4 regions of the Arthrobacter sp. TE12232 genome follow, and region 2 is predicted to be linked to each of the others. Evidence: predicted binding sites of a transcription regulator. Region 2 holds the regulator's gene; each other region holds the start of a gene.
The links. The regulator HrcA, encoded in region 2, represses chaperone genes, less so after heat shock. The targets are predictions, from matches to a motif close to TTNGCACTCGNNNNNNNCGAGTGCNAA.
Positions count from the first base shown of each region.

Region 1: ACVWZ7_RS16605 (FmdB family zinc ribbon protein) is a predicted target of HrcA. The motif match lies at 4,716-4,742, and genes of this name have one in related genera.
Region 3: groES (co-chaperone GroES) is a predicted target of HrcA. The motif match lies at 2,584-2,610, and genes of this name have one in related genera.
Region 4: groL (chaperonin GroEL) is a predicted target of HrcA. The motif match lies at 4,284-4,310, and genes of this name have one in related genera.

Region 1 is NZ_JBSSFK010000001.1:3,704,951-3,712,083, reverse strand. It holds gene ACVWZ7_RS16640 (hypothetical protein) at 1-22, opposite strand, end outside; tRNA gene ACVWZ7_RS16635 (tRNA-Ala) at 157-229, opposite strand; gene ACVWZ7_RS16630 (SDR family oxidoreductase) at 276-1,139, opposite strand; gene ACVWZ7_RS16625 (hypothetical protein) at 1,260-2,282, opposite strand; gene ACVWZ7_RS16620 (GNAT family N-acetyltransferase) at 2,401-3,021, opposite strand; gene galU (UTP--glucose-1-phosphate uridylyltransferase GalU) at 3,027-3,944, opposite strand; gene ACVWZ7_RS16610 (5-formyltetrahydrofolate cyclo-ligase) at 4,051-4,689, shown strand; gene ACVWZ7_RS16605 (FmdB family zinc ribbon protein) at 4,838-5,095, shown strand; gene ACVWZ7_RS16600 (RcpC/CpaB family pilus assembly protein) at 5,596-6,225, shown strand; gene ACVWZ7_RS16595 (AAA family ATPase) at 6,450-7,133, opposite strand, start outside.
Region 2 is NZ_JBSSFK010000001.1:4,670,954-4,678,086, forward strand. It holds gene ACVWZ7_RS20880 (DUF4870 domain-containing protein) at 1-287, opposite strand, end outside; gene ACVWZ7_RS20885 (DUF3097 domain-containing protein) at 432-1,280, opposite strand; gene hrcA (heat-inducible transcriptional repressor HrcA) at 1,611-2,624, shown strand; gene dnaJ (molecular chaperone DnaJ) at 2,703-3,833, shown strand; gene ACVWZ7_RS20900 (16S rRNA (uracil(1498)-N(3))-methyltransferase) at 3,836-4,624, shown strand; gene ACVWZ7_RS20905 (GerMN domain-containing protein) at 4,665-5,558, opposite strand; gene ACVWZ7_RS20910 (flavin reductase family protein) at 6,186-6,701, shown strand; gene ACVWZ7_RS20915 (hypothetical protein) at 6,821-6,982, shown strand; gene ACVWZ7_RS20920 (hypothetical protein) at 6,979-7,133, shown strand, end outside.
Region 3 is NZ_JBSSFK010000001.1:3,674,047-3,681,179, reverse strand. It holds gene ACVWZ7_RS16530 (acyltransferase family protein) at 1-148, opposite strand, end outside; gene groL (chaperonin GroEL) at 441-2,051, opposite strand; gene groES (co-chaperone GroES) at 2,132-2,428, opposite strand; gene ACVWZ7_RS16515 (hypothetical protein) at 3,159-3,515, opposite strand; gene ACVWZ7_RS16510 (THUMP-like domain-containing protein) at 3,738-4,970, shown strand; gene ACVWZ7_RS16505 (shikimate 5-dehydrogenase) at 4,967-5,818, opposite strand; gene ACVWZ7_RS16500 (glutamate--cysteine ligase) at 6,147-7,133, shown strand, end outside.
Region 4 is NZ_JBSSFK010000001.1:1,643,259-1,650,391, reverse strand. It holds gene ACVWZ7_RS07225 (siderophore-interacting protein) at 1-490, opposite strand, end outside; gene ACVWZ7_RS07220 (uracil-DNA glycosylase) at 543-1,325, opposite strand; gene ACVWZ7_RS07215 (DUF3263 domain-containing protein) at 1,489-1,782, shown strand; gene ACVWZ7_RS07210 (LytR C-terminal domain-containing protein) at 1,877-2,512, shown strand; gene ACVWZ7_RS07205 (cold-shock protein) at 2,672-2,875, shown strand; gene ACVWZ7_RS07200 (ABC transporter substrate-binding protein) at 2,875-4,197, shown strand; gene groL (chaperonin GroEL) at 4,493-6,130, shown strand; gene ACVWZ7_RS07190 (RNase H family protein) at 6,421-7,133, shown strand, end outside.

The sequences.
Region 1 (7,133 bases), 970 kb from region 2:
CGAGCGAGAGGGTGTTCTTCATGGTTCGTGGCCTTGTCTACAGTGGATTTCCGTCCTGGTTTGCGGCACTGGATTCCGGCACTGGCGTGGCTGTCGCGGGCTGCAACGTTCACAGGGCCAGCACGGCAGCTGTTCCGCCGGGCCCCTTACAAGCTGTGGAGCTAAGGAGATTCGAACTCCTGACCTCTTCGATGCGAACGAAGCGCTCTACCAACTGAGCTATAGCCCCGAAGCAACGCCGGTCCTGTCGGAACGGCGTTGCCGGTGTCCCTAGGCTACAAACTATCTGCGCGGTTTGCCAGCCAGCGACGGAATGTCTCGGTGCCGTGTCGCGCTTCCGGCACCAGATTGAGCCCTGCGCGCAGGTAGCGGCCCATCGCTCCCGGCAGCGGCAGGCGCACCAGGCGGCCCTTCGCGCCGGTGGCCCGTTGCCATTCCCGGGCGAAGTCGGCCATGTCCTTGGCTTCCGGGCCGCCGATGGTCAGCACGCGGTGCCGCGGGCGCGCCGGTTCGGGCACCGGCGCCGTCGCCGTCTCCGGCTCCGGCGCCGGGCCGCGCCCCGAATCCGGTGCCGGCTCCAGTGCGGCCTCCAGGAGCATCGCAGCGACGTCGGCCGGTGAGACGGGCTGGAACCGGGCGCCCCTCACCACGGGGATGACCCTGATCCTTGATCCGGCGCCGAACATCATCGCCAGCAACGAGTGAAACTGGGTGGCCCGCACCACCACCGTCTCGAGCCCGGACAGCTCGTAGACATGCTCTTTCGCCGCCTTCGAGCGGTAGAAGGCATAGCTGCTGTGATCACAGTTCACGATGGAGAGCATCACGGCCCTGGCCGTGCCCGCCTCCTGGGCGGCGGCCAGGAGCCGCGCGCCGCCGTCGGCGAAGTTCTTGCGCGCTTTCCCGGAGCGTCCCTCCAGGCAGTCGATCACGACGTCGGCCCCGGCCACAGCGGCCGCGAGCCCTTCGCCCGTCGTCACGTCCGCGCGGAAGTACTCCGCTCCCCCGCCGCTGCCGCCGGTGCCGGCCGCCGGCGGGCGGCGGCTCAGCACGGCCACGGAATGCCCGGCGTCGAGAGCCTGACGCACCACCTCACGGCCCACTTGGCCGGTTCCACCGGCGACGCAGATCCTTGTCATGACCAGAGGCTACCGCAGCGGCCCGTGCAGCGCTCCCTGCCGGGGCGCTGCGGGGAATGCAAAACCCCGGACAGCCATCACTGGCTGCCCGGGGCGAAGACTCCGGAAGATCGGAACGGGTCAGGCGCGTCGCCGCTGAAGAACGTCATCGAGGTTGCTCAACGCGCTCTGGGCCTTGCTGAGCTGCTTCGTCTCGGGATCGTCGGCGATCCGGGGATCGGAGGCGGCCGGCCGAGCCGAGGCCTGCTTGAGCGACGGCTTGCCAACGGCCTTCGGTGCCTGGGGCAGGTCCAGCGGCTTGGGGGCCGCGCGTTCGGCCTTCGGCGCTTCGACATACGTGGGTTTGGGAACGTCCACGGGCTCCCAGCTGGAGCCTTCCGCAGGTGCCGCCGGTGCGGCTGCCACAGCTGCCGCGGTGTCGCCCGAGGCTGCCGCTTCGGCCAGGGCTGCCTGGCGGAGATCCAGTGCGGTGAGCGGTTTGGGCGAAGGTTCCGGTGTGGAGCGGTCCGCTTCGGCGTCGAAGAGCGGATTCTCGGGCCGCACGCCGGGGCGCTCCGCAGGAAGGGTCGGGGTCTCTTCGGGCACCGACGGCCGCACAGGCCTTTGCGCCGGGCTGCCCATGGCTGCACGGAATGCGGCGTTCATCCTCCGCCGGCGGTCGCGGATAGCGAGACGGCGAAGCATTGCCACGGACGCGACGGCGCCCACCAGGGCTGCCACCGGCAGCCAGCCGGATCCGACGCCGAACAGTCGAAGGAGTGCAGACACCACGCCGGTGAGCAGGGAGAGCATCCCGGCCAGCGCAAGCACCAGCCGGCCCCAGCGAATCCTGAACGCCGGGGAGGCTGCTGCGGGCAGCGGGCTTGCACCGCGTGTCTCCCTTGGCGTATCCCGGGGCCCTGCGGTGCCGCCGGCAGGTTCTGCGCGCCGGGTGATATTCATGGGCTTGTCCTGCTGCGCCGCCATTTTCATAACCTTCCCCGCTTGTGGGTCTACTGGTTCTATGTCGATGACGTCCGCCAGGAATTCGCCTGCAGGCTGCAGCTGGTGGCGCCCGTTCCGCAGAACGTAGGGTGCCACCCACACGATCCAGAGCGCAACAGCAATGACAAGGATCACAGAGCTGCTAAGAGGGAAGTCCACACTCAAAACCGTATGAGGTATATGGGGTGCTAGGCCGCATTGTCAGGGGTGTGTCGCGGGCGCGCCGGCAATTGGTGGGGGCCGGGGCGTAGTGGCTGGTCAGGCGGCTATCAAGGGCTCACGCCGGCCGGCTCCGCAACCACCGGGCGAGAAGGCCTTCCGGCACTTCCTCAGCCGTGAGCGCGAAGGTGCGGTGGTCGGCCCATTCACCGTTGATGTGCAGGTATCGGGGCCTGAATCCTTCGTCGCGGAACCCGAGTTTTTCCACCACTCGCAGGCTCGGCCCGTTTTCCGGCCTGATGTTGATTTCCATCCTGTGCAGGCCAAGGGTTCCGAAGCAGTAGTCCGTCGCCATGGCCACGGCGGTGGGGGCAATCCCCCGGCCGGCCCGGTCCTGATCGACCCAATAGCCCAACGTCGCCATCATGGCCGATCCCCAAACGATCGAGGACACGGTCAGCTGTCCCACGATCACTGGCTTCTCGTGCCCAGGCCTCCATTCGGCGATCACGAACGGCAGGGCCGTGGCCTGTGCGGCCTGGGCCTTCAGCGACCGCACCATCTGCCGGTAATCCGGCAGGCCGCCGCCGGGGACCGGGTTTGATGCCTCCCAAGGGGCAAGCCACTCGCAGTTGCGTGACCTAAGCGCTGTCCACTCTTTGCGGTCCCGGTACCGGATAGGGCGCAACACGATGTCGCCGCTCTCCAGAGTCACCGGCCAGGTGAAGCTGCCCCCCACGGGAATTACTTGGCGAGGCTGGGGGTAAGGCTGGACGCGAAGCCGGGCAGCCATTCGCGCAGGCCCGGGCCGAGGTCCTCGCTGTCGCAGGCGAGCTGGACACAGGCCTTGAGGTAGCTGAGCTTGTCGCCGGTGTCGTAGCGGCGGCCGCGGAAGACGACGCCGTACACGCCGTAGCCCTCGCCGGTGCCGGTGGAGAGTTCCTGCAGTGCATCCGTCAGCTGGATTTCGCCGCCGCGGCCCGGCGCGGTGCGCTCGAGCACTTCAAAGACGGCCGGGTGCAGGACATAGCGGCCAATGACCGCGAGGTTTGACGGGGCGTCCTCGACGTCGGGCTTCTCCACGAGCTGCTTGACGCGGACGTACTCCTCACCGGCGATCGCCTCGACGTCGGCGCAGCCATAGGCGCTGATCTGGGACGGGTCCACCTCGATCAGCGCGACCACCGACCCGCCGGTCTTGGCCTGTACTTCGATCATGGTGCTGAGGAGCTCATCGCGGGCGTCGATCAGGTCATCGCCCAGGAGCACGGCGAACGGTTCCTGGCCGACGTGCTGCTTGGCCCGGAGGACCGCGTGGCCGAGGCCCATGGGGTCGCCCTGGCGGACGTAGTGGATGTCGCCGAGGTTGCTGGCGGCCTGGATGGACTCGAGCTTTGCCGTGTCACCCTTGGCTTGGAGGGTGGCTTCGAGCGTGGGAACGCGGTCGAAGTGGTCCTCCAACGCCCGCTTGTTGCGGCCCGTGATCATCAGGATGTCGTTCAGGCCGACATTCACGGCCTCCTCGACCACGTACTGGATGGCCGGCTTGTCAACGACAGGCAGCATTTCCTTGGGCATGGCCTTCGTGGCCGGAAGAAACCTGGTACCAAGGCCCGCGGCGGGGATGACGGCCTTGCGGACGGAAGCATTGGGTGTATTCACTCGACTAATCTAACGGAGGGACCAATCATTGCGTAATTATTCGGCCTGCCCCGCGGGCCCCCTGACGTTGCGGAGCAGGCTGCACGATGCAGAGGACGGACCAGTCATGGCGTCAAAAGACGAAATACGCTCCAGCCACAGGGCAAGGCGTGCGGCGCTCCCGTTGGACGCGCTCGATGCCGCAGCGGCAGGCATCACCCGCCACGGACTCGAGTGGGCATCCGATCTGACCGGCGGCCGCCGGGCTACCTTCGCCGCGTATCTGGGCGTGGGCGCCGAACCGCCCACGCTGCCGCTGCTGTCAGCCTTGGTCGATGCCGGGCACCGGGTGCTCCTTCCCGTCTGCGAACCCGAACTCGAACTCAGCTGGGTGTACTGGACTCCGGAATCCGGGTTTGTCCGCAGCCGGTTCGCCCCCATCCAGGAGCCTGTTGGCGAGCGCCACAGCACCGCGGTGACGCTGGACGCCACCGCAATCTTCCTGCCGGCCACTGCAGTGGATTTCTCGGGCAACCGCATCGGACAAGGCGGCGGCTACTACGACAAGTTCCTTGCCACATTGGCCGCCCTGTCCTCCGCGTCCGGCTCGTCCGCGGCCGGCAGGGCGTCCGACGCCGTACCGCTGCCGACTGTCGCCGTCGTCTACGACACTGAGGTACTGCCCGCGGGCAGTATTCCCGCCGAGTCCTTCGACCGGAAGGTCGACGCGGCGCTGACACCGGGCGGGATCATCCGGCTCCGCTGATCGGGGGTCCTGCGGGGGTGATAGAATTAGCACTCAGGCCCTGCGACTGCTAAGACGGAACCCGCCGACAGGTATATCGATAGATATATCGACCGGTCCCGACTCGACAGCACGGGACCTGCTCGTTTGTCCCAGAGGAGGATTTCCAGTGCCCACGTATGCATATGCCTGCAAGGACTGCAGCCACGCCTTCGAGATCGTGCAGTCGTTCAGCGACAACTCCCTGACGTCCTGCCCCGAGTGCCAGGGCACGCTGCGCAAGAAGTTCAACAGCGTCGGCGTTGTATTCAAGGGATCCGGCTTCTACCGGACCGATTCGCGCGACACCAAGGGCAGCACAGTTGCCCCGGCCCCCGCTGCGGCTCCCGCACCCGCAACGGCGCCTGCCCCGGCCGCCGCCAGCTAGGGTCCCAAGGCTGCCATCCGTGCAGCCCTGGTGCACCGTCTCCGGACGGAACCGTCCGCCTAGCCTCCGGCCGCCGCCCCGGAGCGTTGTTCGCGAAAGACACCGCTGCCAAGGCAGCACCGTGGCCGCAGTCCCTGTGCCGTGCAATCGCGCACTAATGCCGGCATGCCGCAGCCTACACAGTCCTTCCTGCCTCCCGTTGTCCACATAAGCAGTTCCGCGACTCCCGCGAGCATGCCAGAGTCCGTAGCGTGGCGGCCATGGCACCCTCACTCAACCCGGCTTCCTGGCCGTCTTTCAAGGCCTCTTCGCTGCCGCCCCGGCCCGGGAACGGAGCGATGCCCGCCAGCTGGGCACGCTCCGGGATCCGCTCCGCTGGCCTCCTTCCGCCCACGTTTCCTTCTGCCGGCAGCTCCATCCGGAATTACACCCGGCCCGGGAGACCGCCCCGGCAGCGGTTGCCGCGCGGCAGGCCGCCGCGACGCCGCCTGGGCAACTGGTTGAGCCGGAACCGCCGGCTACTGGCGGCGCTCATGTTGTGCATCGCCGCTGGCCTGACTGTTCAGCAGCTAACTCCTGCGCCCGCCGACACCGCCACTGCGTTCGCAGCCGTAGCGGATCTTCCCGCCGGAAAAACCCTGGAACCAGGCGACGTCCGCATGATCAGCATCCCGCCCGGCCTAGTGCCGGCCGGCAGCCCGGGCGGCGAAAACGCGTTCGAGGGCAAGCAGTTGGCCGCACCGCTGCGCCAAGGCCAGCTCCTCACCGACGCCCAGATCCTTGGCCCTGGCCTGCTGGCCGGAAGCCCGCCCGGTTCCGCAGCCGTACCGCTCAGGATGGCGGATCCTGCGTCTATCCGGCTGCTCTCCCCCGGACAACTCGTCAACGTGGTGCTCACCGTCGGCAGCGGCTTCGAACAAGCCGCTGAAGGCCAAATCCTGGCCGAAGCCGTCCCTGTACTGTGGACCTCCGTGCAGGGCGGCAAGACGGGCCAGTGGTTGCCCGCAGCGGACGCTGACGCGGACGGGCTCATCGTCGTGGCAGCCGCGGCCGATCAGGCGCGGCGATTGGCCGGCGCATCAACCCAAGGCAAGCTGTTCTTCGTGCTTGTGGCGGCAGCGCCGGGGTGAGTGGCTGGGTGACTGGCGTGCACACTCTCGCCATGGCGAGCGCCCGGCTAAGAGCCTGACCGCCGGCGCGGTAGTCCTTGCATCGGATTACCGCAGGCTTCAGGGCGAGCACCCGGCTAAGTCCCTAACCGAGCGCCCGGCTAAGTCCCCGACCGCCGGCCGGTAGTCCCTGAGACCGATTGCGGTCGCCGGCGCCGCCGGCTACTCGGCACCGGCCTTACATCTCAACCCCAGTGCGGAGGCTTCTGCTCCTGGAGCCACGCATCGTGGTCGTAGTTCTCGGGCTGGTCGCCCCAGCGCCGCGGGTCGTCTTCGGCCGCCTTGTTCGGCAGCACTGCCCCGGCAGCCGTTGCTGGCGCCGCCGCGCGCCGGGACTTCTCCTTTGGCGTCGCCTGCTCCCGCGCTTCTCCGGCGGGCTGCCCCGCTGCCGACTCCCCCGCTGCCGACTCCCCCGCCGCCGGTTCCCGGGCCGCCGACCCGGAGTCGCCGTTCGCTTCAGCCGCGGTAGCGCCGCTGCTGTTCTGGATGTCGCCGTCTGCACTCATGGCGCCGGACTCCTTACTGCCTGTACTGCCTGTCATACCATTGTTGCCGGTCGTGGCTGCACCGTTTATGGTCCCAGCCTCTGGCCTCAGCAGGGGCGTAGCACCTGACTCGTGCGCATCCCCCGGCCGCGCTGCAGACTGAGTGGACGCGGTCTCGCGCCCATGAAAATCATCTCCCGCCGGTGCGTGCCCTGAGAAGACGTGGCTTTCCTGGCCCCGGGCGTCGTTGATCGCCAGGTTTTCAATGTCGTCGTCGAAGAACCCGTGGGATGCCCGGAGCCGACTGGACACGGCAGGCTTCTCCAACCCGAGGTAGCCGCCAATCCGGTCGGCGCAGGCCGAAGGATCAGTGAAGACCTCGAT
Region 2 (7,133 bases):
ACGGGAATGAAGACCAGCAGATTGGCGAGCACGGCCGCGATGGTCGGCGGCAGGGTGAAGTTGAGGGCTTCCTTGGACTCCTGGGCCGTGAACGGGCCACGGTCCTTGAAGATCAAGTAGATCAGCAGCGACGGCACGCAGCCCAGGATGCCGCCGAAGTGCGCCAGCGTGGCCCACTGCCGGTCCTCGCCGGCCGTCAGCGGCAGCGCATTTGCCGGAACGCCATGGTACGGGGGCTGGCCATGGCCGGCCTGGTTGCCCGTGTGTTCGCGTGCGTTATCTGCCACGGTGAAGCCCTTCGGATTGCGGTGATGCGTTGCTGCCTGGGTTGTGCCTGGAATAGCCGGGACCGCGCTGGGAGCGCGGCCGCCGTTTCAAGAATACTTGCTTGGGCGCGTAAATGGAGATCACGGAGCGGCCGCCGCGGCGCGCTACGGCACGGTCAGGAAGTCAATGACCTCTTCGACGCGGCCCAGCAGGGACGCCTCCAGGTCGGCGTAGCTGCGGACCGCGCCGAGGAGCTTCTGCCAGCCGAGGCCGATGTCCTCCTTGGTGGAGTGGGGCCACCCGAACGCCGTCAGGATGCCGGTTTTCCAGTCCACGCCGCGGGGGATCACCGGCCACCGCTCAATCCCCAGGACCGCGGGCCGGATGGCCTGCCACACGTCCACGTAGGGGTGGCCCACAATCAGGACGTTGCCCGCGGCACCCGGCGAAGCCATGACGGCGTCGGCGATCCGCGACTCCTTGGAATCGGGCACCAGGTGGTCAACCAGCACGCCCAGCCGGCGCCCCGGACCCGGGCGGAACTCCGCCACCGCGGCCGCGAGGTCGTCAATGCCGTGCAGCGGCTCGACGACGATTCCCTCCACCCGGAGGTCATCGCCCCAGACCTTCTCCACGAGCTCGGCGTCGTGCTTGCCTTCCACCCAGATCCGGCTGGCCTTGGCCACCTGTGCGCGCTGTCCCGCCACCCGGACCGAGCCCGACGCCGTGCGGCCGGGACCGGCGGCCGGCGCCGCCTTCGGCGCCGGAGGCATCAGCCGGATCGGCTGCCCCTCCAAAAGGAAGCCAAAGCCGAGGCGGAAGGACCGGGACTTGCCCCGCCGGTCCTCCAGCGCCACCACGTGCATGCCGCCGGACTTCTCCACCCGGGTCACGGCGCCCACCCAGCCGGACTGGACCTCCTCGAGGACCATCCCGCGTTCCACCGGGACTTCCGGCAACTGCGTCTTGGCGGGGGCGGACAGGTCCTGGGGCCCCCAGTTCTGGTACGACATCTCTACACGCTTACTTTGCACTCGGAATGTACGGCGGTCGGTGGAACTCTCCGGGGCCCGAAGGGGCCCGAACCGGACCACAGGGGCGCGGCGACGGTAGCGGCTGCCGCGGTTCCCGCGCCGTCGTGACGGATCCCCGTGATCCCGCAGGCAACGCCCGGAGCGAATCCAATGCTAACAACGCGGCGACTCATATTAGACTGGTTAGCACTTAGGCATGTCGAGTGCTAACCCCTGTCCGGTCACGGACCGCCCCCGCACGACGCGGGGACGCGAACCGAACGGTCCTGGGGCGGCACCGGCTGCGGGACCGTCGATTGGAGGTGGAGCGTGAGCGAACCACGCAAACTTGAAGTGCTGCGCGCCATCGTGGAGGACTACGTCCATTCCCGCGAGCCAGTCGGGTCCAAGGCGCTGGTTGAACGGCACCATCTTGGTGTCTCCAGTGCCACGATCCGCAATGACATGGCCGCACTGGAAGACGAAGGCCTCATCACGGCACCGCACACGAGTGCCGGCCGGATTCCGACGGACAAGGGCTACCGGCTCTTCGTCGACCAGATCTCGGCCGTCAAGCCGTTGTCTCCGGCCGAGCGCCGGGCCATCCAGGCGCTGCTGGAAGGATCAGAAGACCTCGACGACGTCCTCGACCGCACCGTGCGGCTCCTGTCCCAGCTGACCAACCAGGTCGCCGTCGTGCAGTACCCGCTGCTCAGCCGCGCCCGGGTGCGGCACATCGAATTCGTGCTGCTGGCGCCCCGGAAGGTCCTGGCGGTCCTGATCGCGGACACCGGAAAGGTGGAGCAGCGCGTGATCGACGTCGGCCAGGAGATTGCCGACGACGCACTGGCGGAGTTGCGCACCCGTTTCCTGGCCAGCCTCTCCGGAACCCCGCTGAGCCTGATGCCGCAACTGCTGCCCGCCGTCGTGGCGAGCGGCCCGCCGGCGCGCCGCGGCGCAGCCCAGGCCCTGGCCCGCGGCCTCGAGGCCCTGGCCACGAGCAGCCGCGAGGAGCGCATGGTCATGGCCGGCACCGCCAACCTGGCCCGCTCCAACGTGGACTTCCCGCTCAGCATCGGCCCCGTGCTGGAGGCCCTCGAGGAGCAGGTGGTCATGTTGCGCCTGCTCAGCGAAATGGCCGAAGACCCGCGCGGTGTCACGGTCAGCATCGGACGGGAGAACCCCTACGACGGCCTCGCCGAGGCCTCGGTGGTGGCCACCGCCTACGGGCCGGACGCCACGGCCAAGGTCGGAGTCCTCGGGCCCACCCGGATGGACTATCCCACCACCATGGCCGCCGTCCGCGCGGTGGCCCGCTACCTTTCGAGGATCCTTGGGCCCTGACCGGCCCGGGACCGAACGCTACTTTTTGCCCGACAGGCAGTGCCCCACAGGCAGAACAACAAGGAAGAGATACACACTTTGAGCAGCCACTATGACGTTCTTGGAGTCTCCCGCGACGCAACGGGGGAGGAAATCAAGAAGGCCTACCGGAAACTGGCCCGGACCCTTCACCCTGACGTGAACCCGGGGGAGGACGCCTCGGACCGGTTCAAGGCGGTCACCCACGCCTACGAGGTCCTTTCCGATCCGCAGAAGCGCCGGGTCTATGACACCACCGGCAATGAGAACGGCACCGACAACGGCTTCGGCGGCGGCAGCTACTCCGGCCAGGGCTTCGCCTTCCAGGACATCTTCGAGACCTTCTTCGGCGCCGGCGGCGGCCAGGGCGGCCCGGCGTCCCGGATCCGCCGCGGCCAGGACGCGCTGATCAGCGTACGGATCGACCTCCGCGACGCTGTGTTCGGCGTCAACAAGAAGCTCGAAGTGGACACGGCCGTCATCTGCCCCACCTGCGAGGGCTCCTGCTGCCGCGAGGGCAGCCACCCGGTCCGCTGCGACATCTGTGGCGGCAGCGGCCAGGTCCAGCGTGCCGTGCGGTCCATCCTCGGCCAGGTCATGACGTCGGCTCCCTGCGGCTCCTGCGAGGGCTTCGGCACCGTCATCAAGGACCCCTGCAACGAGTGCAGCGGCCAGGGCCGGATCCGCAGCCGCCGTTCCCTGACCGTCAAGGTCCCGGCCGGCGTTGCCACCGGCACCCGTATCCAGCTGTCCGGGCAGGGCGAGGCGGGCCCCGCCGGCGGCCCGGCCGGTGACCTGTACGTGGAGATCCGGGTCAACAATGACCCTACCTACGTCCGCGACGGCGACGACCTCCACGCCAGCCTCAACATCCCCATGACGGCTGCCGCGCTCGGCACCGAAATCACCCTGGAGACCTTCGACGGCGAGCAGGAGATCGACGTCAAGGCCGGCACCCAGTCGGGCGAGGTCATCACCCTGCGCGGCCTCGGTGTGACGCACCTGCGCGGCCACGGCCGCGGCGACCTGAAGGTGCACCTGCAGGTTGAAACGCCGGTCAAGCTCGATCACGCCCAGGAAGAACTCCTCCGCCAACTGGCCAAGCACCGCGGCGAACACTTCACCGCGGGAAAGCTTGCCGCCAGCGGCGGCGTCTTCGCCAAACTGCGGGATCGGCTCGGTAACCTGTAGCGGTGAGTAACCCGGTCTTCTTCACCGCCCCAGGCGCCCTGGACCAGCAGGTCCCCGGCTCGGACTTCGTCCTCGAAGGCGCCGAAGCCCGCCACGCCATCACCGTCAAGCGGCTCGCCGTCGGGGAGGCCGTGGATATCGCCGACGGCGCCGGCAAGCGCCTGACCGGCACCGTCGCCGCCGTCGCTCCGGGCGAACTGACCGTCGAGTGCCTGGACCTCCTGGCGGAGCCGCAACCCGCGATCCGGCTGGTTCTGGTCCAGGCCCTCGCCAAGGGCGACCGCGACGAACTCGCGGCCGAAACCGCCACCGAACTGGGCATCGACGCCGTCATTCCCTGGCAGGCCGAGCGGTCCATCGTGCGGTGGAAGGCCGAACGTGCCGCGAAGGCGCATGCAAAGTGGCAGTCGGTGGTGACCGCGGCCGCCAAGCAGGCCCGCCGGGCCTGGATCCCGGAAGTCCGGGCCGCCGTCGACGGTGCCGGGCTGCAGGCGGCCGTGGCAGCCGCGGACCTCGCGGTCATCCTGCACGAAGACGCCGTCCGCCCCCTGCGGCAAGTGCTTGAGGCCTGGCTGGACAGTGCTGCTGAGGGCGAGGCGGCGCCCGGCAGCGACGGGCCCCGTGAAGTACTGCTGATCGTGGGCCCGGAAGGCGGCATCAGCCCGCGGGAGGTCACCCGGCTGTGCGACGCAGGAGCGGTGACAGCCCTGCTGGGCCACCATGTGCTGCGCTCGTCCACGGCAGGACCCGCCGCCACCGTGCTGGCCAGCGACATCCTCGGACGCTGGTAGCCGGCAGCATGACTATTTGCCCGTTACTATTTGCCCGTGACTAGTTGACCGTGAAGCCGCGGGTGTCGGTGAACACTTCCCTGGAGCTGTCCGCCGGGTCCACCTGGGACACGCGGACTTCATAGCGTCCCGGGCCGAGGTTCACGGACAGGGTGAACAGCCCGGACTGCGCGGAATCGGCCGAAGCCGTCGCGTTGCCATTGAGATAGGCGGATTTGGCGTTATCGCCGTCCACCTTGAGGATCTCCCAGCGAAGCTTCCCGCCTTGAACGGTGCTCCGGCCGCTGATCTTGACGGACCCGTCAGCGACGGACATGCCTTCCTGCGGATCAATGATCCACACGGGGGCAACCATCCCGGCACTGCGCGACGTCGGAGCGCCGAGCCGGACGTGGTTGAAGGCGACATAGTCCGTATGCCCGTCGACGAGGACTACCACCTGGACCTGCTGTCCGGAATCGATAAGGCCCGCGCTGGCGGCAGCTGCCGTCGCGGTGTAGACGAGCTGCTGGATGGCGCGCTCGGCCATGGCCGCGTCCACGTTGCTGTTGAAAGCATCCGCCGAGACATCCACCGTGATCACGTTCTTGCCGGAAATCGACGTCGACAGCTTCTTCGGATTCTGCCACGGCGTGAAGAAGTCCGGGTCGAGCGGCTTCTGGGACATCATTACCCGCAGGGCGCGCGTGACCGGGTTGTCCTGATCCGGGACGTCACGGAACTCGCGGTACAGGAACGCGTTGTCGTTGCTCCGCCCGATCCAGTACACCGGGGCCTTGTTGGAGGTCTGCGCGGTCTCCAGCGGAGCGCTGGTGGTGGGGGCGCCCGACGCCGCGTCCGGAATTAGCTCCGATGGGCTGCTGGAATTGGTGATGCCGCCCTGAGGAGTCGCCACGCAGCCGGACAGAAGGAGAGCGGCGGGCAGCACGAGCACCAGCGCGACGCGACGGACACGTCCCGCTGCTGACTGTTGACCCTCACGCTGCCTGATGCTGCTGTCCCTTCGTGTGCCACGCCGCGCCGGGCGGGAATGATCCGTTTTGTCGGCGGCATGGACCGCCGGTGGCTGCCTGTCCTTGGCCTGCCGGGCGCCCGGCCCGGAGCCCTGGAGGACAGCCGAATTCCAGCATGGCACACGGGCCCGGGGCGAAAGCCCGGTTTGGGGGCGCCCGGCGGAACTGCAACGGGAACGATATGAGGCCGATGCGAAGTTGATACATAATGTCGGGAACCATGTCCCGCCGGGCAGCGGCTGCCACGAGAGGTCCGGCCTCGGTGGCGTTGCACTTCAGCAGTGAAGGGACTGCCTCAGCCTATTCCGGTGTTCCGGAATTCGGGCAGCACGTCGGCGTTTCCGGGATAGACCCACCGGGACGATTCCCGGGCGCCCTTCACGAATATTGAGCATGTGAATACCGTATGCCGGCGCTGCGACAGATTCTTTACGTCATGCTTCCGTCCGTGACGCGTTGCGTCGCAGCGCGACTGTGCGTTTCTGCCGGGGTTGGGAAGCGGCGTCCGGGGTGGTTGATTGAGGGCACAGACTTCGAAAGGACCCGCCATGACGGAACATTCTGACCTCAGCCCACGCCGGCTCCGGACCATCCTGGGCCACTTCGCCACCGGCCTGGCCGTGATCACCGCGGCAACGAAGGACGGTCCCGCCGGCTTTACGTGCCAGTCCTTTTCCTCTCTGTCGCTGGAACCTGCCCTCGTGTCCTTCAGTCCTGCGCGGACCTCAAGCACCTGGCCTCTGCTGCGCGAGGCGGGCCGGTTCACCGTGAACATCCTCCCGGCCGAACATCAGCACCTGGCGGCGCAGTTCGCCCGTTCCGGGGCGGACAAATTCGCCGGCGTTTACCACTCGCCGTCGCCGCTGGGGAACCCTGTCCTCGACCACGCGCTGGCCTGGGTGGACTGCGAACTGCGCCAGGAGTACGACGGCGGGGACCACACGATTGTTGTCGCCGCGGTCCGTGCACTGAGCGCCCGCGCCGACGCCGAGCCGCTGCTCTTCTACCGGGGCAGCTATGTTGGCGTCCGATCCCGGGCAGGGGTGCTGGAGAGCGTGGGATGACCATGCTGAGGTCGCCATCGCGCCGCGGGGGTCGCCGCGGAACCCCACTGCCGGACACTTTCGACGCGCGGGGTTTCCCTGAAGACTGGGGCTCCATAAAAGTCGGATCCAGTGTCGAAGTGGTCATCTCGGCTCACCACGCCTACGTGGGTCGCACCGATTCCAAGACGCCCGACTCAGCAGTCGTCCGGGTCGTCAGTGCAGGGTGCCACGGACGCCGGATGTACGGGCATCGCGACGGCATCCGTCTGCTGGGCATCATCCCCGGGGGCACGGCATGAGCGCCGTGTGGATCGCGCTGGCGTGCGGTCTCGGGCTGGCGGCCGGCGGCGTCTGGGCGGCCTGGTCCCTGATGACGGAGGCGCCCGCCCGGCCGGTCCAGGAGGACGCTCCGGAGCCGGATAGCGCCGACCCGTCCTTCCCGCGCACAGG
Region 3 (7,133 bases), 1.0 Mb from region 2:
CCCGCCCCAACCAGATGTGGTAGCTCATGACCATCAGCACGGCCAAGGACCGGAGCCCCTGAATTTCGGGCCTGAAGGTGGACTTTCGGCCGGCCTGGGGCGCGCCGTCGGATCGGGCAGGTGCGGGTAGGGTTCTTTGCTGTGTCATAGAAAAACCCCTCAAACCGGTAACCAAAACGTCTATGTTATCCAACCGTAATGTTCATGGCCAATCGTCGCGGCGGGCATAGAACTCTATTCAGTCATGCCAAGGTGTGAGTTTCCAGTGAATTGTCAGCATGGAGGCAGCACGTCCCGGCTGAGTCGCGGCTGAGTCGCGCCTGGACTTGGCGCACTTCGGGAGCATTTTCGCCGGCAGTCCCCGGGCGCAAAAGCAGGACCCGGGCACAAAAAAGGGACGGCCCGGCAAGTTGCCGGGCCGTCCCCTGTGCGGGCCGAAATTAGTGCTGGTGGCCTGCGTGCTCGTCTTCGTCGGCCGGCTTCTCCACCACGAGGGTTTCCGTGGTGAGGACCAGCGCAGCGATGGAAGCCGCGTTGCGCAGGGCCGCACGGGTCACCTTGACGGGGTCGATCACGCCGGCGGCGATCAGGTCTTCGTACTCGCCGGACTTGGCGTTGAAGCCCTGGTTGACGGCGGATTCTGCCACCTTGGCAACAACCACATAGCCGTCGAAGCCGGCGTTCTGGGCGATCCAGCGCAGCGGCTGGGTCAGGGCCCGGCGGACGATGCCGACGGCGGCAGCCGCGTCACCTTCGAGAGCCTGGACGGCTGCGTCCTCGTCGAGGGCCTTCAGCGCGTGGATGAGGGCGGACCCGCCACCGGCGACGATGCCTTCTTCAAGGGCGGCGCGGGTCGAGGACACTGCGTCCTCGATGCGGTGCTTCTTTTCCTTCAGCTCAACCTCGGTGGCAGCGCCAACCTTGATCACGCCGATGCCGCCGGCCAGCTTGGCCAGGCGTTCCTGCAGCTTTTCCTTGTCCCAGTCGGAATCCGTGCGGGTCAGCTCGGCGCGCAGCTGGGCAACACGCGCGGCGACGTCCTCGGCCGAACCGGCGCCGTCGACGATCGTGGTGTTGTCCTTGGTGACCGTGATGCGGCGGGCGGTGCCGAGCACCTCAAGGCCAACGGAATCCAGGCTCAGGCCCAGCTCCGGGGAGACAACCTGTGCACCCGTGAGAGTCGCGATGTCCTGCAGCATGGCCTTGCGGCGGTCGCCGAAGCCCGGGGCCTTGACGGCGACGACGTTCAGGGTGCCGCGGATGCGGTTGACGATGAGCGTGGACAGGGCCTCGCCCTCGACGTCTTCGGCAATGATGAAGAGCGGCTTGGAGCTCTGCAGCGCCTTTTCCAGCAGCGGCAGGAATTCCTGCACCGAGGAGATCTTGCCCTGGTTGATCAGGATCAGGGCGTCCTCGAGGACAGCTTCCTGGCGTTCCGCGTCCGTGACAAAGTACGGGGACAGGTAGCCCTTGTCGAACTGCATGCCCTCGGTGAGGACCAGTTCTGTCTGTGTGGTGGAAGATTCCTCGATGGTGATCACACCATCCTTGCCGACCTTGCCAAACGCCTCGGCCAGGAGCTCGCCGACCTCGTCGCTCTGGGCGGAGATGGCGGCAACGTTGGCAACCTGCGTGCCTTCGACCGGACGGGCGTTTTCCAACAGGCGGGCAGCGACGGCCTCGACCGAAACCTCGATGCCACGCTTGATCTCGCCCGGGGCGGCGCCTGCCGCAACATTGCGCAGGCCTTCCTTGACCAGGGCCTGGGCCAGCACGGTGGCGGTGGTGGTGCCGTCGCCGGCAACATCGTTGGTCTTGGTGGCGACCTCCTTGGCAAGCTGCGCGCCAAGGTTTTCGTAGGGGTCGTCCAGCTCGATTTCACGGGCGATGGTCACACCATCGTTAGTGATCGTGGGAGCGCCCCACTTCTTGTCCAGCACGACATTGCGGCCGCGCGGGCCCAGCGTGACCTTGACGGTGTTGGCGAGCTTATCGATGCCGGCTTCAAGCGACCGGCGGGCAGCGTCGTTAAACGCAAGCTGCTTTGCCATGGTTTTGTCCTTTCAAGACAGAACCCCGCGCAACTGATCCGTTCATGGCGAAGGATCGGCTGCGCGGGGGACCAAGAGAGTTACTTTACGACGATCGCCAGAACGTCGCGGGCGGAGAGTACGAGGTACTCCGTGCCGCCGGTCTTGACTTCGGTTCCGCCGTACTTGGAGTAGATAACGACGTCGCCGACGGCAACGTCAACGGGAACGCGGTTGCCGTTGTCGTCAAAGCGGCCGGGGCCTACTGCAACAACTTCGCCTTCCTGCGGCTTCTCCTGTGCGGAGTCCGGGATAACCAGGCCTGAAGCCGTGGTCTGCTCGGCTTCGAGCGGGCGGACAACAATACGATCCTCAAGAGGCTTAATAGAGACCGACAAGGACCTCTCCTATTCGTCAGCAAATTCGTGGACTATGAAGCGGTGATGCCATGGCGTACAGACCGTCGTCGCGGTGCCGGCAGCAGCCTGGCTGTGAAGCTTCAGGTGTTAGCACCCTCCTAGGGAGAGTGCTAATGACGACTCTATGTAAATGGTTAGCACTCGGTCAAGGCGAGTGCCAGAAATTCATCTCGGGTGAACAGCTCCCCCGCGCGGGACATGCTCATTCTTTGCTGCAGCCAGCGGACACTTCGGCATCATGCTCCCTGCCCGCGCCAAGCGAGGGACATGTCCAACAGGTAGCGGCTACCCAGGAGGACATGCCCATTCTTTGCTTCCGCCACCGGACACTTCGGCATCATGCTCTCTGTCTGCACCAAGCAAGGGACATGTCCAGCGCATGCTGGCTGCCCAAGGGGGGCATGTCCACCGGATGAAGGCTGCTCAGTGGGAGATGCCCATTCTCTGCACCGTTCATTGGACACTTCGGCATCATGCTCCCTGCCCGCGCCAAGCGAGGGGCATGTCCAACGGGTAGCGGGCACTCAGGGCATGTCCAGTGCATGCGGGCTGCCCGAGAGGACATGTCCAACGGATGAAGGCTGCTCAGTGGGAGATGCCCATTCTTTGCTGCAGCCAGCGGACACTTCGGCATCATGCTCCCTGCCCGCGCCAAGCGAGGGGCATGTCCATCCGGGCCTGCTGGGTCCATGGGGCCTGGCGCGTGCGCCTACTCGCCGGCGAGGTCCTCGAAGTCCACGTCTTCGCCTTCTTCGTCGTCGCGGTCACTGCCTTCGTCGTTCCGATGCCGGTACATCACCAGGGCTCCGCCGCCGGCCAGCAGGATGCCGGCGATGAGGAAGATGATGCCACCGAGCCTGGCCGTGGCATAGGTGTCGCGGATGGCCCGGGCCTCGTCCGTGGCGTCCTGTACGTTCTTGCCGCCGACGGAATAGACCGTCGCGTTGAAGGAATCGAGGAAGAAGATGATCACCAGCAACGCGATGCACACGACGGCGATCACCGCTCCGGCGATGATCGCCGGCCGTGCGTAGCGGGCCAGTCCCTGCTGATGGCTATGGCGCACCCGCCCGCCGTCGTCCCGCCCGCCGTCGTCCTGCACGCCGTCGTCCTGCCCGTCCACGTCCTGCCCAGCGTCGTCCTGCCCGTCCGTATTCTGACCGCCCGTGCTCTGCCCGGATGTTTCCTCTGACGTGCTGCCGCCTGTACCGCTGTCTTCCATGTCGTCAAGCCTAGTCCCCGTGGTCCGGTCGCAGCGTGCCCGCGGCGCTGAACTACGCTGGAAGGCATGACTGACGCACCGCAGGAACACATTGCACCGATCCTCACGCCCGAGGGCTGGGAGCTGCTGGCGTCGCTGGGCCCGTACCGCGAGGACGAGGCCTTCCGCCTCACCGCGGCGCTGCGCAAGGCCGGCCACTCCCCCGAGCTGGTCTCGGCGGTGCTCACCCAGTCCCGGCTGCGGACCAAGGCCGAGGCCAAATTCGGTGAGTTCGCCCGGCAGATGGTCTTCACCAAGGCCGGCCTGGAGCAGGCCACCCGGCTCACGGTGGCGGCCCGGCACGCGCAGCGGTTCGTCGAGGCCGGAATCAGCCATGTCGCGGACCTCGGCTGCGGGCTGGGAGCCGATGCCATGGCCCTGGCGTCCATGGATCTCGTGGTCACCGCGGTGGAAATGGACGAGACCACGGCCGCCTGCGCCACGATGAACCTGATCCCCTTCCGCAACGCCACCGTGGTCCACTCCGATGCCACCGCGGTTTCCCTTGAGGGGGTCGACGGCGTCTGGCTGGACCCTGCCCGGCGCACCACGTCCACTTCGGGAACCAAGCGGATCTGGGATCCGGAGGACTTTTCCCCGCCGCTGTCCTTCGTCGAGTCGCTGGCCGGCTCCGGGCGCGCCGTCGGCGTCAAGATGGGGCCGGGCATGCCGCATGATTCCGTGCCGGCGGACTGCGAAGCCCAGTGGGTCTCCGTCGGCGGGGACGTAACCGAGGTGGCGCTGTGGTTCAACGCCGTCCGGCGCCCCGGCGTCCGGCGTGCTGCCCTGGTGCTCGGGCCGCTCGGAGCCGCTGAACTCACCAGCGGCGAGGACTTCGGGGGCGGCCCGGCCGCGCCCGTGGGCCCGGTGGAGGGCTACCTGTACGAGCCCGACGGTGCGGTCATCCGCGCCGGACTCGTGGCCGACGTCGCCCTCCAGCTGGGCGGGCACCTCGTGGACGAGCACATCGCCTACATCTGCGCCCCGGAGTTGCGCGAGACCCCGTTCGCCAAGGCCTACAAGGTCCTGGACGTGATGCCGTTCAACGTCAAAGCGCTCAAGGCTTGGGTCAAGGACCAAGGGATCGGCGTCCTGGACATCAAGAAGCGCGGCACGGCCGTCACCCCGGAAGAACTGCGCAAGCAGCTCCTGCCCGGCGGAAAACCGGCAGGGTCCAAGAGCAAGGCCAAGAAAGCGGCCACCCTGGTCCTCACCAGGATCGGCGAGGACCGGGTGGCCATCTCGGTGGAGCCCGTCTAACTCGGGCGGCCGGGGCGCTGGGCCCGGGTGAACTCCTCGGCGGCCTTGATCTGCTCGTCGGTCGGCCGGATCCCGGTGTAGAGCACGAACTGCTCCAGCGCCTGGATCGTGGCTACCTCGGCTCCCGTGATCACGGTCTTGCCGGCCGCGCGAGCTGCCTTGACGAGCGGCGTCTCGGCCGGGAGGGCGACGACGTCGAACACCACCTTTGCTGCGTCGATGGCCTGCTGCGGGAAGGAGAGCACCTCCGCGTCGGGGCCCCCGGCCATGCCCACTGGGGTGACGTTGATGATCATGTCGGCCGTGCCCGTTCCGGACCTTGCGGAGCCCAGATCCGGGCTCCAGGCGAACCCGTATAGCTCGGCCAGGCCGCGTCCGGTGTCCTCGTTGCGGGCCACGACCGTCACGTCCTTGAAGCCGGCATCCCGCAGCGCGGCGACAGTGGCCTTGGCCATGCCACCGGAGCCCAGGACCAGCACCGAGTAGTCCGTCGGGACGGCATTGCGCTGCAGGAGCTGCTCGATTGCCGTGTAGTCGGTGTTGTAGGCGGTGAGCCGGCCGCCGTCGTTGACGATGGTGTTGACCGAATCGATAGCCTTCGCGGAGGGGTCCATGACGTCCACCAGGGCGATCACGTCCTCTTTGTAGGGCATGGACACCGCGCAGCCGCGGATGCCGAGTCCGCGCACTCCGGCGATGGCCTGGGCGAGGTCGGTGGGGGCGAAGGCCTTGTAGATCCAGTTCAGGCCAAGCTGTTCGTACAGATGGTTGTGGAAGCGTGTCCCGTTGTTGCTCGGCCGGGCCGAGAGCGAGATGCACAGGGTCATGTCTTTGTTCAGAATGGGCACAGCTCCATTAAACGCCAGGAGCGGTCCGCTCCCCCGCAGCCCCGCCCGGGCCCGGGTCCGAACCTCAACGACGCCGGCGCCGGAGCCTCCCCTGACCAGCGCCGTTTGTGAATACACTCACGTATCAGCGGTAACTTTGGCACCGTCCGGGCCCAGCCCCTGCACTAGACTTGGACCACCCGTAGCCCTGCCAGCCGCCCGCCCGGCGCTGTGGCGGGAAATGGCACGCGACACCGCCGGTGCCGCGTGCAGGGGCACGTCCGAGGGTGTTTGCCAGCGCATTCCCGCCAGGACGACGGCCAGGACAGCAGAACAGTGAAGGGACCACATGAAGATCGAGTTCGCTTCATCCAGGCAGTCGACTCTTGGCGTGGAATGGGAGCTGGCCCTCGTCGACGCCGAGACCGGTGAACTGGCCTCCGTGGCGAACCAGGTGCTCCGCGGAGTCGCTGCCCGGCATCCCGAACTCAACGAGGACGACGAGCACCCGCACATCAAGCAGGAGCTGCTGCTGAATACCGTGGAACTCGTCACCGGAGTCTGCACCACCGTGGCGGAGGCGAAAGCCGACCTGAACAGTTCGTTGGCCGCGGTCCGCGAGGTCACCGACCCCATGGGCGTGGAGGTCTTCTGCGCCGGGAGTCATCCGTTCAGCCCGCCCCAGCTGCAGCCCGTGACTGATAAGGAACGCTACGCGAAGCTCATCGACCGGACGCAATGGTGGGGCCGGCAGATGGTCATCTACGGCGTCCACGTCCACGTCGGACTGGACAGCCGGGACAAGGTCCTTCCGGTGCTGGACGGCCTGGTCAACTACTTCCCGCATTTCCAGGCCCTTTCCGCCTCCAGCCCCTTTTGGGGCGGCGAAGACACCGGCTACGCCTCGCAACGCGCCCTCATGTTCCAGCAGCTGCCGACCGCGGGGCTGCCGTTCCAGTTCGCCCGCTGGGAGGACTATGAGGCCTACGTCCAGGACATGTTCACCACCGGGGTGATCGACACCCTGTCCGAGATCCGCTGGGACATCCGTCCCGTCCCGCATTTCGGCACCATCGAGATGCGCATTTGCGATGGCCTGGCCACCCTTGAGGAAGTCGGGGCCATCGCCGCCTTGACCCAGTGCCTGGTCGACGAATTCTCCACGACACTGGACAACGGCGGCACCATTCCCACTATGCCGCCGTGGCATGTCCAGGAAAACAAATGGCGCGCGGCCCGGTACGGCCTGGACGCGATCATCATCCTCGACGCTGAGGGCAACGAGCAGCTCGTCACAGAGCACCTCCGCGAGACGCTCAAGCGGCTCGAACCCGTC
Region 4 (7,133 bases), 3.0 Mb from region 2:
ACTCGATGGCGGCGCCGATGGCCGGGAGCGCCGATTCATCGCCGGCAAAGAGGTGCCAGTCCGCCGTCGGGTCCGGGTTGTAGCCGCCGCCTGGGCCCGTGAAAGTGAGGCGGTCACCGGGCTTGGCCGCTGCTGCCCAGGGGCCCGCGAGGCCCTCGTCGCCGTGGATGACAAAGTCGATGGCGAGTTCCTGGGCCGCCGCGTCCACCCAACGGACCGTGTAGGTCCGGGTGAACGGCCACTGGCTGCGCGGCATGGATTCCCGGATGGCCCACAAGTCCAGGGGGTCCGGGTAGTCGATGCCCGGCTGCGGAAACACGATCTTGACGTACCGGTCCACATAGTCGTTGTTGACATACCCGGCGAAGCCCGGGCCGCCAGCGATGATCCGGACCATGTGCGGGGAGAGCTGTTCCCGGCGCAGGACTGTCAGGTCAGTCTGGGGGCGCGAGTTCTTGTTGGCTGTGGTGGCGGCGGGGACGGAGGTCATGCAGCTAAGCCTAACCAAGAACCCCGGCCGGGAACCCCGGCGGGGAGGCCTGTTACGGCAGCGGCGGCAGTTCCCAGTCGACGGTCCCGTTGCCCTGTTCCTGCAGCAGCGTGTTGGTCCGGCTGAACGGCCTGGAACCGAAGAAGCCCCGGGATGCCGAGAGCGGGCTGGGGTGGGCGCTGGCGATCACGGCGGCGGACCCCAGCAGTGGTCTGACGGACTCGGCATCCTTTCCCCACAGGATCACGACGAGGGGAGCCGTGCCAGCGCCGTCCGCGGACACGCGATGCGCGACAGCCCGGATGGCCGCCGCCGTGACGGCTTCCCAGCCCTTGCTCCGGTGCGAACCGGCCGCGCCGGCGCGGACGCTGAGGACCCGGTTGAGGAGCAGCACGCCCTGCTCCGCCCAGCGGCTAAGGTCCCCGTGGACGCGGGGCGGGAAGCCGAGATCGGCCTCAAGTTCCTTGTAGATGTTCGCGAGGCTGCGGGGGATCGGCCGGGTGCCACCATCGACGGCGAAGGACAGCCCGACGGCGTGCCCCGGCGTCGGATACGGGTCCTGTCCCACGATCAGGACCCGCACGCCGGACAGCGGCTGCCGGAAAGCGCGCAGGAGGTTGGACGGCGACGGGAGGACCTCATGACCCGCGGCCGCGTCGCTGGCGAGGTAGTGCAGGACGTCCCGCAGCTGTGGCTCCACCGGCGCCAGCGCCTCGGCCCAGTCCTGGGCAACCAGCTCGCTCAGCGGCTGGCGTGCCAGCTCCGCGAAGCTGAGGTTGTCGGCGGCTGCGGGCTCCAGCTCGAACAGGGCATCGGAATCAAACACAGGTCCCATTCTCCCGCACGTCCGCGCGCGCCGCCCGTTCCTGGACCGCGCCCAAATGACAACCCTGTCGTTCGGCCGTAGCATGGGACTGACTTTTTACCGGATCCAGCCAAGGGAGTGTGTCGTGGCCGAAACAGCGCAAGAGCACGTGCTCGCGGGGGATTTTGACGGAATTTCCGAGTCGGGGGACAGCCTGGGGGCGGTGGCGGACGAATCGCCGCTGAGTGCCCGTGACCAGCAGATGCTTGCTTTGGAGCGGCAGTGGTGGAAGTACGCCGGGGCCAAGGAACAGGCCATCCGCGAGCTCTTCGACCTTTCCGCCACGCACTACTACCAGATCCTCAACGCCCTCATCGATACCGAGGAGGCGCTGGCCCACGATCCCATGCTGGTCAAGAGATTGCGTAGACTACGTACATCACGCCAACGTGCCCGCACTGCCCGTCGTCTGGGAACAGATTCGTAAAGTAGCGCCACGCGCAGCCGGATTCGCAGGTCCTGTTGCGCCCGCTTCCGGCCTCGGGCACCCCGTATGAAATCAGCAAGGACGTCGTTTAACCATGACCAAATACGCTCGGGATGAATTTGATCGGGTCCCCGAGACCTCTACCCGGCAGGGTGTCCACCGGACCGTCGCCGAATCGCGCCGCCGGAGCCTGGTTCCCATCCTGGCGGCGGGCTGCATAGCGCTGGCCATCGGCCTGGTGGCCTTCCTGATCCTGCCCAAGCTCGGCTTTTCTGCGGGCCAGGCATCGGCCGTCTCCGCCGGCAGCAGCGCGTCCGCCAGCAGCAGCCCGTCTGCTACGAGCCCGGCGAGCCCCAGTCCCGAGGCGACCAGCACGGCCCCGGCCAGCCCCGAAGCTGCCACGACGGCGCCGGAAGCCTCGCCCTCTGCAACACCGGGGGACACTGCCGCCGGCGTGGACAAGACGCAGCCGGTGACGATCTATAACGGGACCACCACCGCCGGCCTCGCCAGCAGGGTCGGCGGCACCGTCAGTTCCGCCGGCTGGGTCCTGGGCCAGACGGGCAACTGGCCCGGCGTTCCCCAGCAGACGTCGGTGATTTTCTACAGCAGCGTGGACCAGAAGGGCAACGCCGAGGCTCTGGGAACGCTCCTGGGCATCGACACCCTGGTGGAGTCCGCCGAGTTCAACATGCCTCTCGTCGTGGTGATCGGCCCCGGCTTCCAGTAACCCATTCCGGTTACGCCTCAATAACTATTCACCGGCGGGTCTGCCCGTCACCGGCATTACTGCGGGACGCTGTGGATACAGTGGCTGCGGATTTCTCTTCGCAGTCCGCGGCGCACATCGACGTGGGCCGCACGCAAGCTAGTTGAAAGTGTGGACACCATGGCACTGGGAACCGTCAAATGGTTCAACGCCGAAAAGGGCTACGGCTTTATCACTGTCGACGGGTCCGAGAACGACGTCTTCGTGCACTGGTCCGCGATCATCGGGGAAGGCTACCGCGCCCTGGATGAGGGCCAGCGGGTGGAGCTGGAAATCGGCGAGGGCGAAAAGGGCCCGCAGGCTGAAAGCGTTCGGCCCGCCTAGTGGCACTTCCCGCCCTCACGGACACCCCGCGGGACACCGCCCGGCGTCGCACAGGAGCTTTCCCGTTGGGCCGCGCCCTGGCAGCGGGAACGGTAACGGCCCTGGCACTGACAGGCTGCCTGGGGCCTGCGGGCAGCGCCCGCGTGGCCAGCGCCGACGCCAGTGGCGACGGTACCCTGCGCATCGGCCTAATCCTGGACAACACCGGGCGGCAGAACTTCCTCAACGCCCCCCAGCTCGCGGCCGCACAGCTTGCCGTCAAGGACATCAACGCCGCCGGCGGCCACAAAGGCAAACCCGTGGAGCTGCTGCCGGAAACCATCAGCACGGACACCGCCGCCCAGGCCAAAGCGCTCGTGGCCGCCAAGGCCGACGTCGTGATCGGTCCCACTGATTCCAGCCGTGCCCCGGCCGCCATCGACGTGCTGTCCAACGCCAAGGTAGCGCTCATTTCGCCGGCCAACTCTGCCAGCGGGCTCAGCAACTACAAGAGCGGCGGCTACTACTTCCGCACCGCGGCGGCCGACGTCGCCCAGGCCTCCGTCCTGGCCAAGCTGGCCAAAGACGGCGGCGCGAATACCCTGGCCGTCCTGCACGAGGAAGGTGACTACGGCAAGGATGTCGCCGCCGCCGTCGACAGTGCGGCCAAGCAGTCCGGCATGGACACCGTGGCGGACGCGGAGTTCAAACCGGGCCAGGCGCAACAAGCTGTTGCCGCCGCGAAAGCCGCGAATCCCGACGCCGTGGTCCTGGTCGCGCGCGATGGCGCCCAGGGCGCCATCGCCGAACTGAACAACGCCGGCCTTGCTGGGAAGAAACTCGTCCTCAGCGACGGAGCAGTCAACCAGTACGGCTCCGGGCTGGGCGCACGCGCTCTCGACGGCGCACGCGGGATCCTGCCCGGTGTGTTCCCCTCCGCCGCCTTCCAGGCGGACCTCGTGGCGGTAGATCCCGGGCTGAAGGACATGACGTTCGCCGCCGAGACGTACGACGCCGTCATCCTGGCCGCCGTCGCTGCCGCCGCGGCAGAGGACGACGCCGGAACCTCCATCGCGGCGTCCCTCGTCCCCATCTCCGGCGGCGCCGCGGCAGCAGACGGCCAGACCGCCAGCCCGGCCGCTAGCAAGGTGTGCACGAGCTACAAGGACTGTGAAGACGCGCTGCATGCAGGCCAGCGTCCGGACTACGACGGCCAGTCCGGACGGATCAGCTTCGATTCCCACGGGGACATCACTCAGGCGAACTACGTGGTCTACACCTACGGCGAGGACAACATGGCCAAGATGAGCGGCACGGAGACCGCCAGCAGCAACGGCGGCTGATCGCTCATAGCGTATTGGGCCCGCGTGGCGGGCGGTTCGGGCCGGCCACTGCTTGCACTCTCCCCGGGGGAGTGCTAATTATTGAGTTAGCACTCCAGCGCACTGACTGCTAACACGACGCCCGGTCCGCCCGGCCGCGAAGTGAGGCGGCCGGTCCAGGAGCTAAAGAAACACCTTGCTGGGGTGAGATCCCGGACCCAGCGGCATACAGAGGCCGCCGGGTTGGGATCGTCCGTCGCGGGCACCGCAGCGAAGGTTCATTCTTAACGACTGTCCCGAAAGGACTACTGCCGTTATGGCCAAGATCATTGCATTTGATGAAGAGGCACGCCGCGGTCTTGAGCGGGGCCTGAACATCCTCGCCGACGCCGTCAAGGTCACCCTCGGCCCGCGGGGACGCAACGTCGTCCTCGAAAAGAAGTGGGGCGCCCCCACGATCACCAACGATGGTGTTTCCATCGCCAAGGAGATCGAGCTGGACGATCCTTACGAGAAGATCGGCGCCGAGCTGGTCAAGGAAGTTGCCAAGAAGACGGATGACGTCGCTGGCGACGGCACCACCACGGCCACCGTGCTGGCCCAGGCCCTGGTCAAGGAAGGCCTGCGCAACGTCGCGGCCGGCGCTGACCCGCTGTCCCTCAAGCGCGGCATCGAGAAGGCCGTCGAAGCCGTCACTCGCGAGCTCCTGGCCTCCGCCAAGGAAATCGAGACCAAGGAAGAGATCGCCGCCACCGCGTCCATCTCTGCTGGCGACAACGAGATCGGCGCCCTGATCGCCGAAGCCCTCGACAAGGTCGGCAAGGAAGGCGTCATCACGGTCGAGGAGTCGAACACGTTCGGCCTCGAGCTGGAGCTCACCGAAGGCATGCGCTTCGACAAGGGCTACATCTCCGCTTACTTCGTCACAGACGCCGAGCGCCAGGAAACGGTCCTTGAGGATCCCTACATCCTGATCGTCAACTCCAAGATCTCCAACGTCAAGGAACTGGTTGCTGTCCTCGAAAAGGTCATGCAGTCCAACAAGCCGCTGCTGATCATTGCCGAAGACATCGAGGGCGAGGCCCTGGCCACCCTGATCGTCAACAAGATCCGCGGCACCTTCAAGTCCGTTGCCGTCAAGGCTCCGGGCTTCGGCGACCGCCGCAAGGCGCAGCTGGCCGACATCGCCATCCTCACCGGTGGCCAGGTCATCTCCGAGGAAGTCGGCCTCAAGCTTGAGACCGCCGGACTCGAACTCCTCGGCAAGGCCCGCAAGGTTGTTGTCACCAAGGACGAGACCACCATCGTTGAGGGTGCAGGCGACGCCGACCAGATCGCCGGCCGCGTGTCCCAGATCCGCGCCGAGATCGAGAACTCGGATTCCGACTACGACCGCGAGAAGCTGCAGGAGCGCCTGGCCAAGTTGGCCGGCGGCGTTGCAGTCATCAAGGCCGGTGCCGCAACCGAAGTCGAGCTCAAGGAACGCAAGCACCGCATTGAGGACGCTGTCCGCAACGCCAAGGCTGCTGTTGAAGAGGGCATCGTCGCCGGCGGTGGCGTTGCCCTGATCCAGGCCGGTGCCAAGGCATTCGCGAACCTGCAGCTCTCCGGTGACGAAGCAACCGGTGCGAACATCGTCCGCGTTGCCATCGACGCCCCGCTGAAGCAGATCGCCTTCAATGCCGGCCTCGAGCCCGGCGTCGTGGTGGACAAGGTCCGCGGCCTGCCCGCAGGCCACGGCCTCAACGCAGCCACCGGCGAGTACGTCGACCTGCTGGCCGCCGGCATCAACGACCCGGTCAAGGTAACCCGCTCTGCCCTGCAGAACGCGGCTTCCATCGCCGGTCTGTTCCTCACCACCGAGGCCGTTGTGGCCGACAAGCCGGAGAAGAACTCCCCGGCTATGGGCGGCGGCGACGACATGGGCGGCATGGGCGGCATGGGCGGTTTCTAACCACCCGGCTTCCAGCCACCTGAACTAATTGTTCAACGACGGCGGTCCCACCTTCGGGTGGGGCCGCCGTCGTCGGTTAAGCACATCCCCGCCCGGACACCCTCCCTCACTTAACGCACTGATCCAGCCGACGCCGCCTCAGGTATCACGGTGATCACGCGACTGCTCTGCTGAGAACGGCGGTGAGGGAGCGTTGCGTGGTGGGGGAAGGATGTGAGGGGCGCCGGGTGGTTTGTTGCCGACGTGAGGGGGCGTCGGTGGACGTCGGCGGGGTCTGGCAGGATAGATCAGTGACGATTACAGCAGCGGCCGACGGTTCGGCCTTAGGAAATCCCGGCCCGGCCGGCTGGGCCTGGTACGTGAATGACGACTGCTGGCGCGCCGGCGGATGGCCCCACGGCACCAACAACCAGGGCGAGTTGATGGCGGTGCTGGACCTGTTCCGGGCCACGGCTCACGTGCCCGGCGAAGACCTGCTCATCCTCTGCGACAGCCAGTACGTCATCAACGCCGTGACCAAGTGGATGCCCGGCTGGAAACGCAAGGGCTGGCGCAAGGCGGACGGCAAGCCGGTGCTGAACGTCGACCTCCTCAAGGACATCGACCAGGCCCTCGTCGGCCGCAAGTACACCTTCGAATGGGTGCGGGGCCACGCAGGTCACGAGCTCAACGAAGCGGCAGACGACCGCGCCCGGGCAGCTGCCACGGCGTACCAGCAAGGCGTGGCCGTCCGGCAGGGTCCCGGATTCGGGACAGCGGCAGTCGGGACGCCACCAGCAGCCCACGCGGTCTCCACGACGCCGCAGGCGGCCCCTCAGGCAGCGCAGGCAACGGCGGCCCCGTCCAGGGCGGCGGCCCCGCAGCAGGCCATGCGACCGACCCAGTCCGCGGCTCCCTCCGGCCAACAGCAACTCTTCGGCCCACCAGGCGCCTTCGACGAGCCGGACCTCTTCAGCGAACTCGAAGAAGAACCGGCCGCAGCCTTGGCGGAGACCAGCCCCGA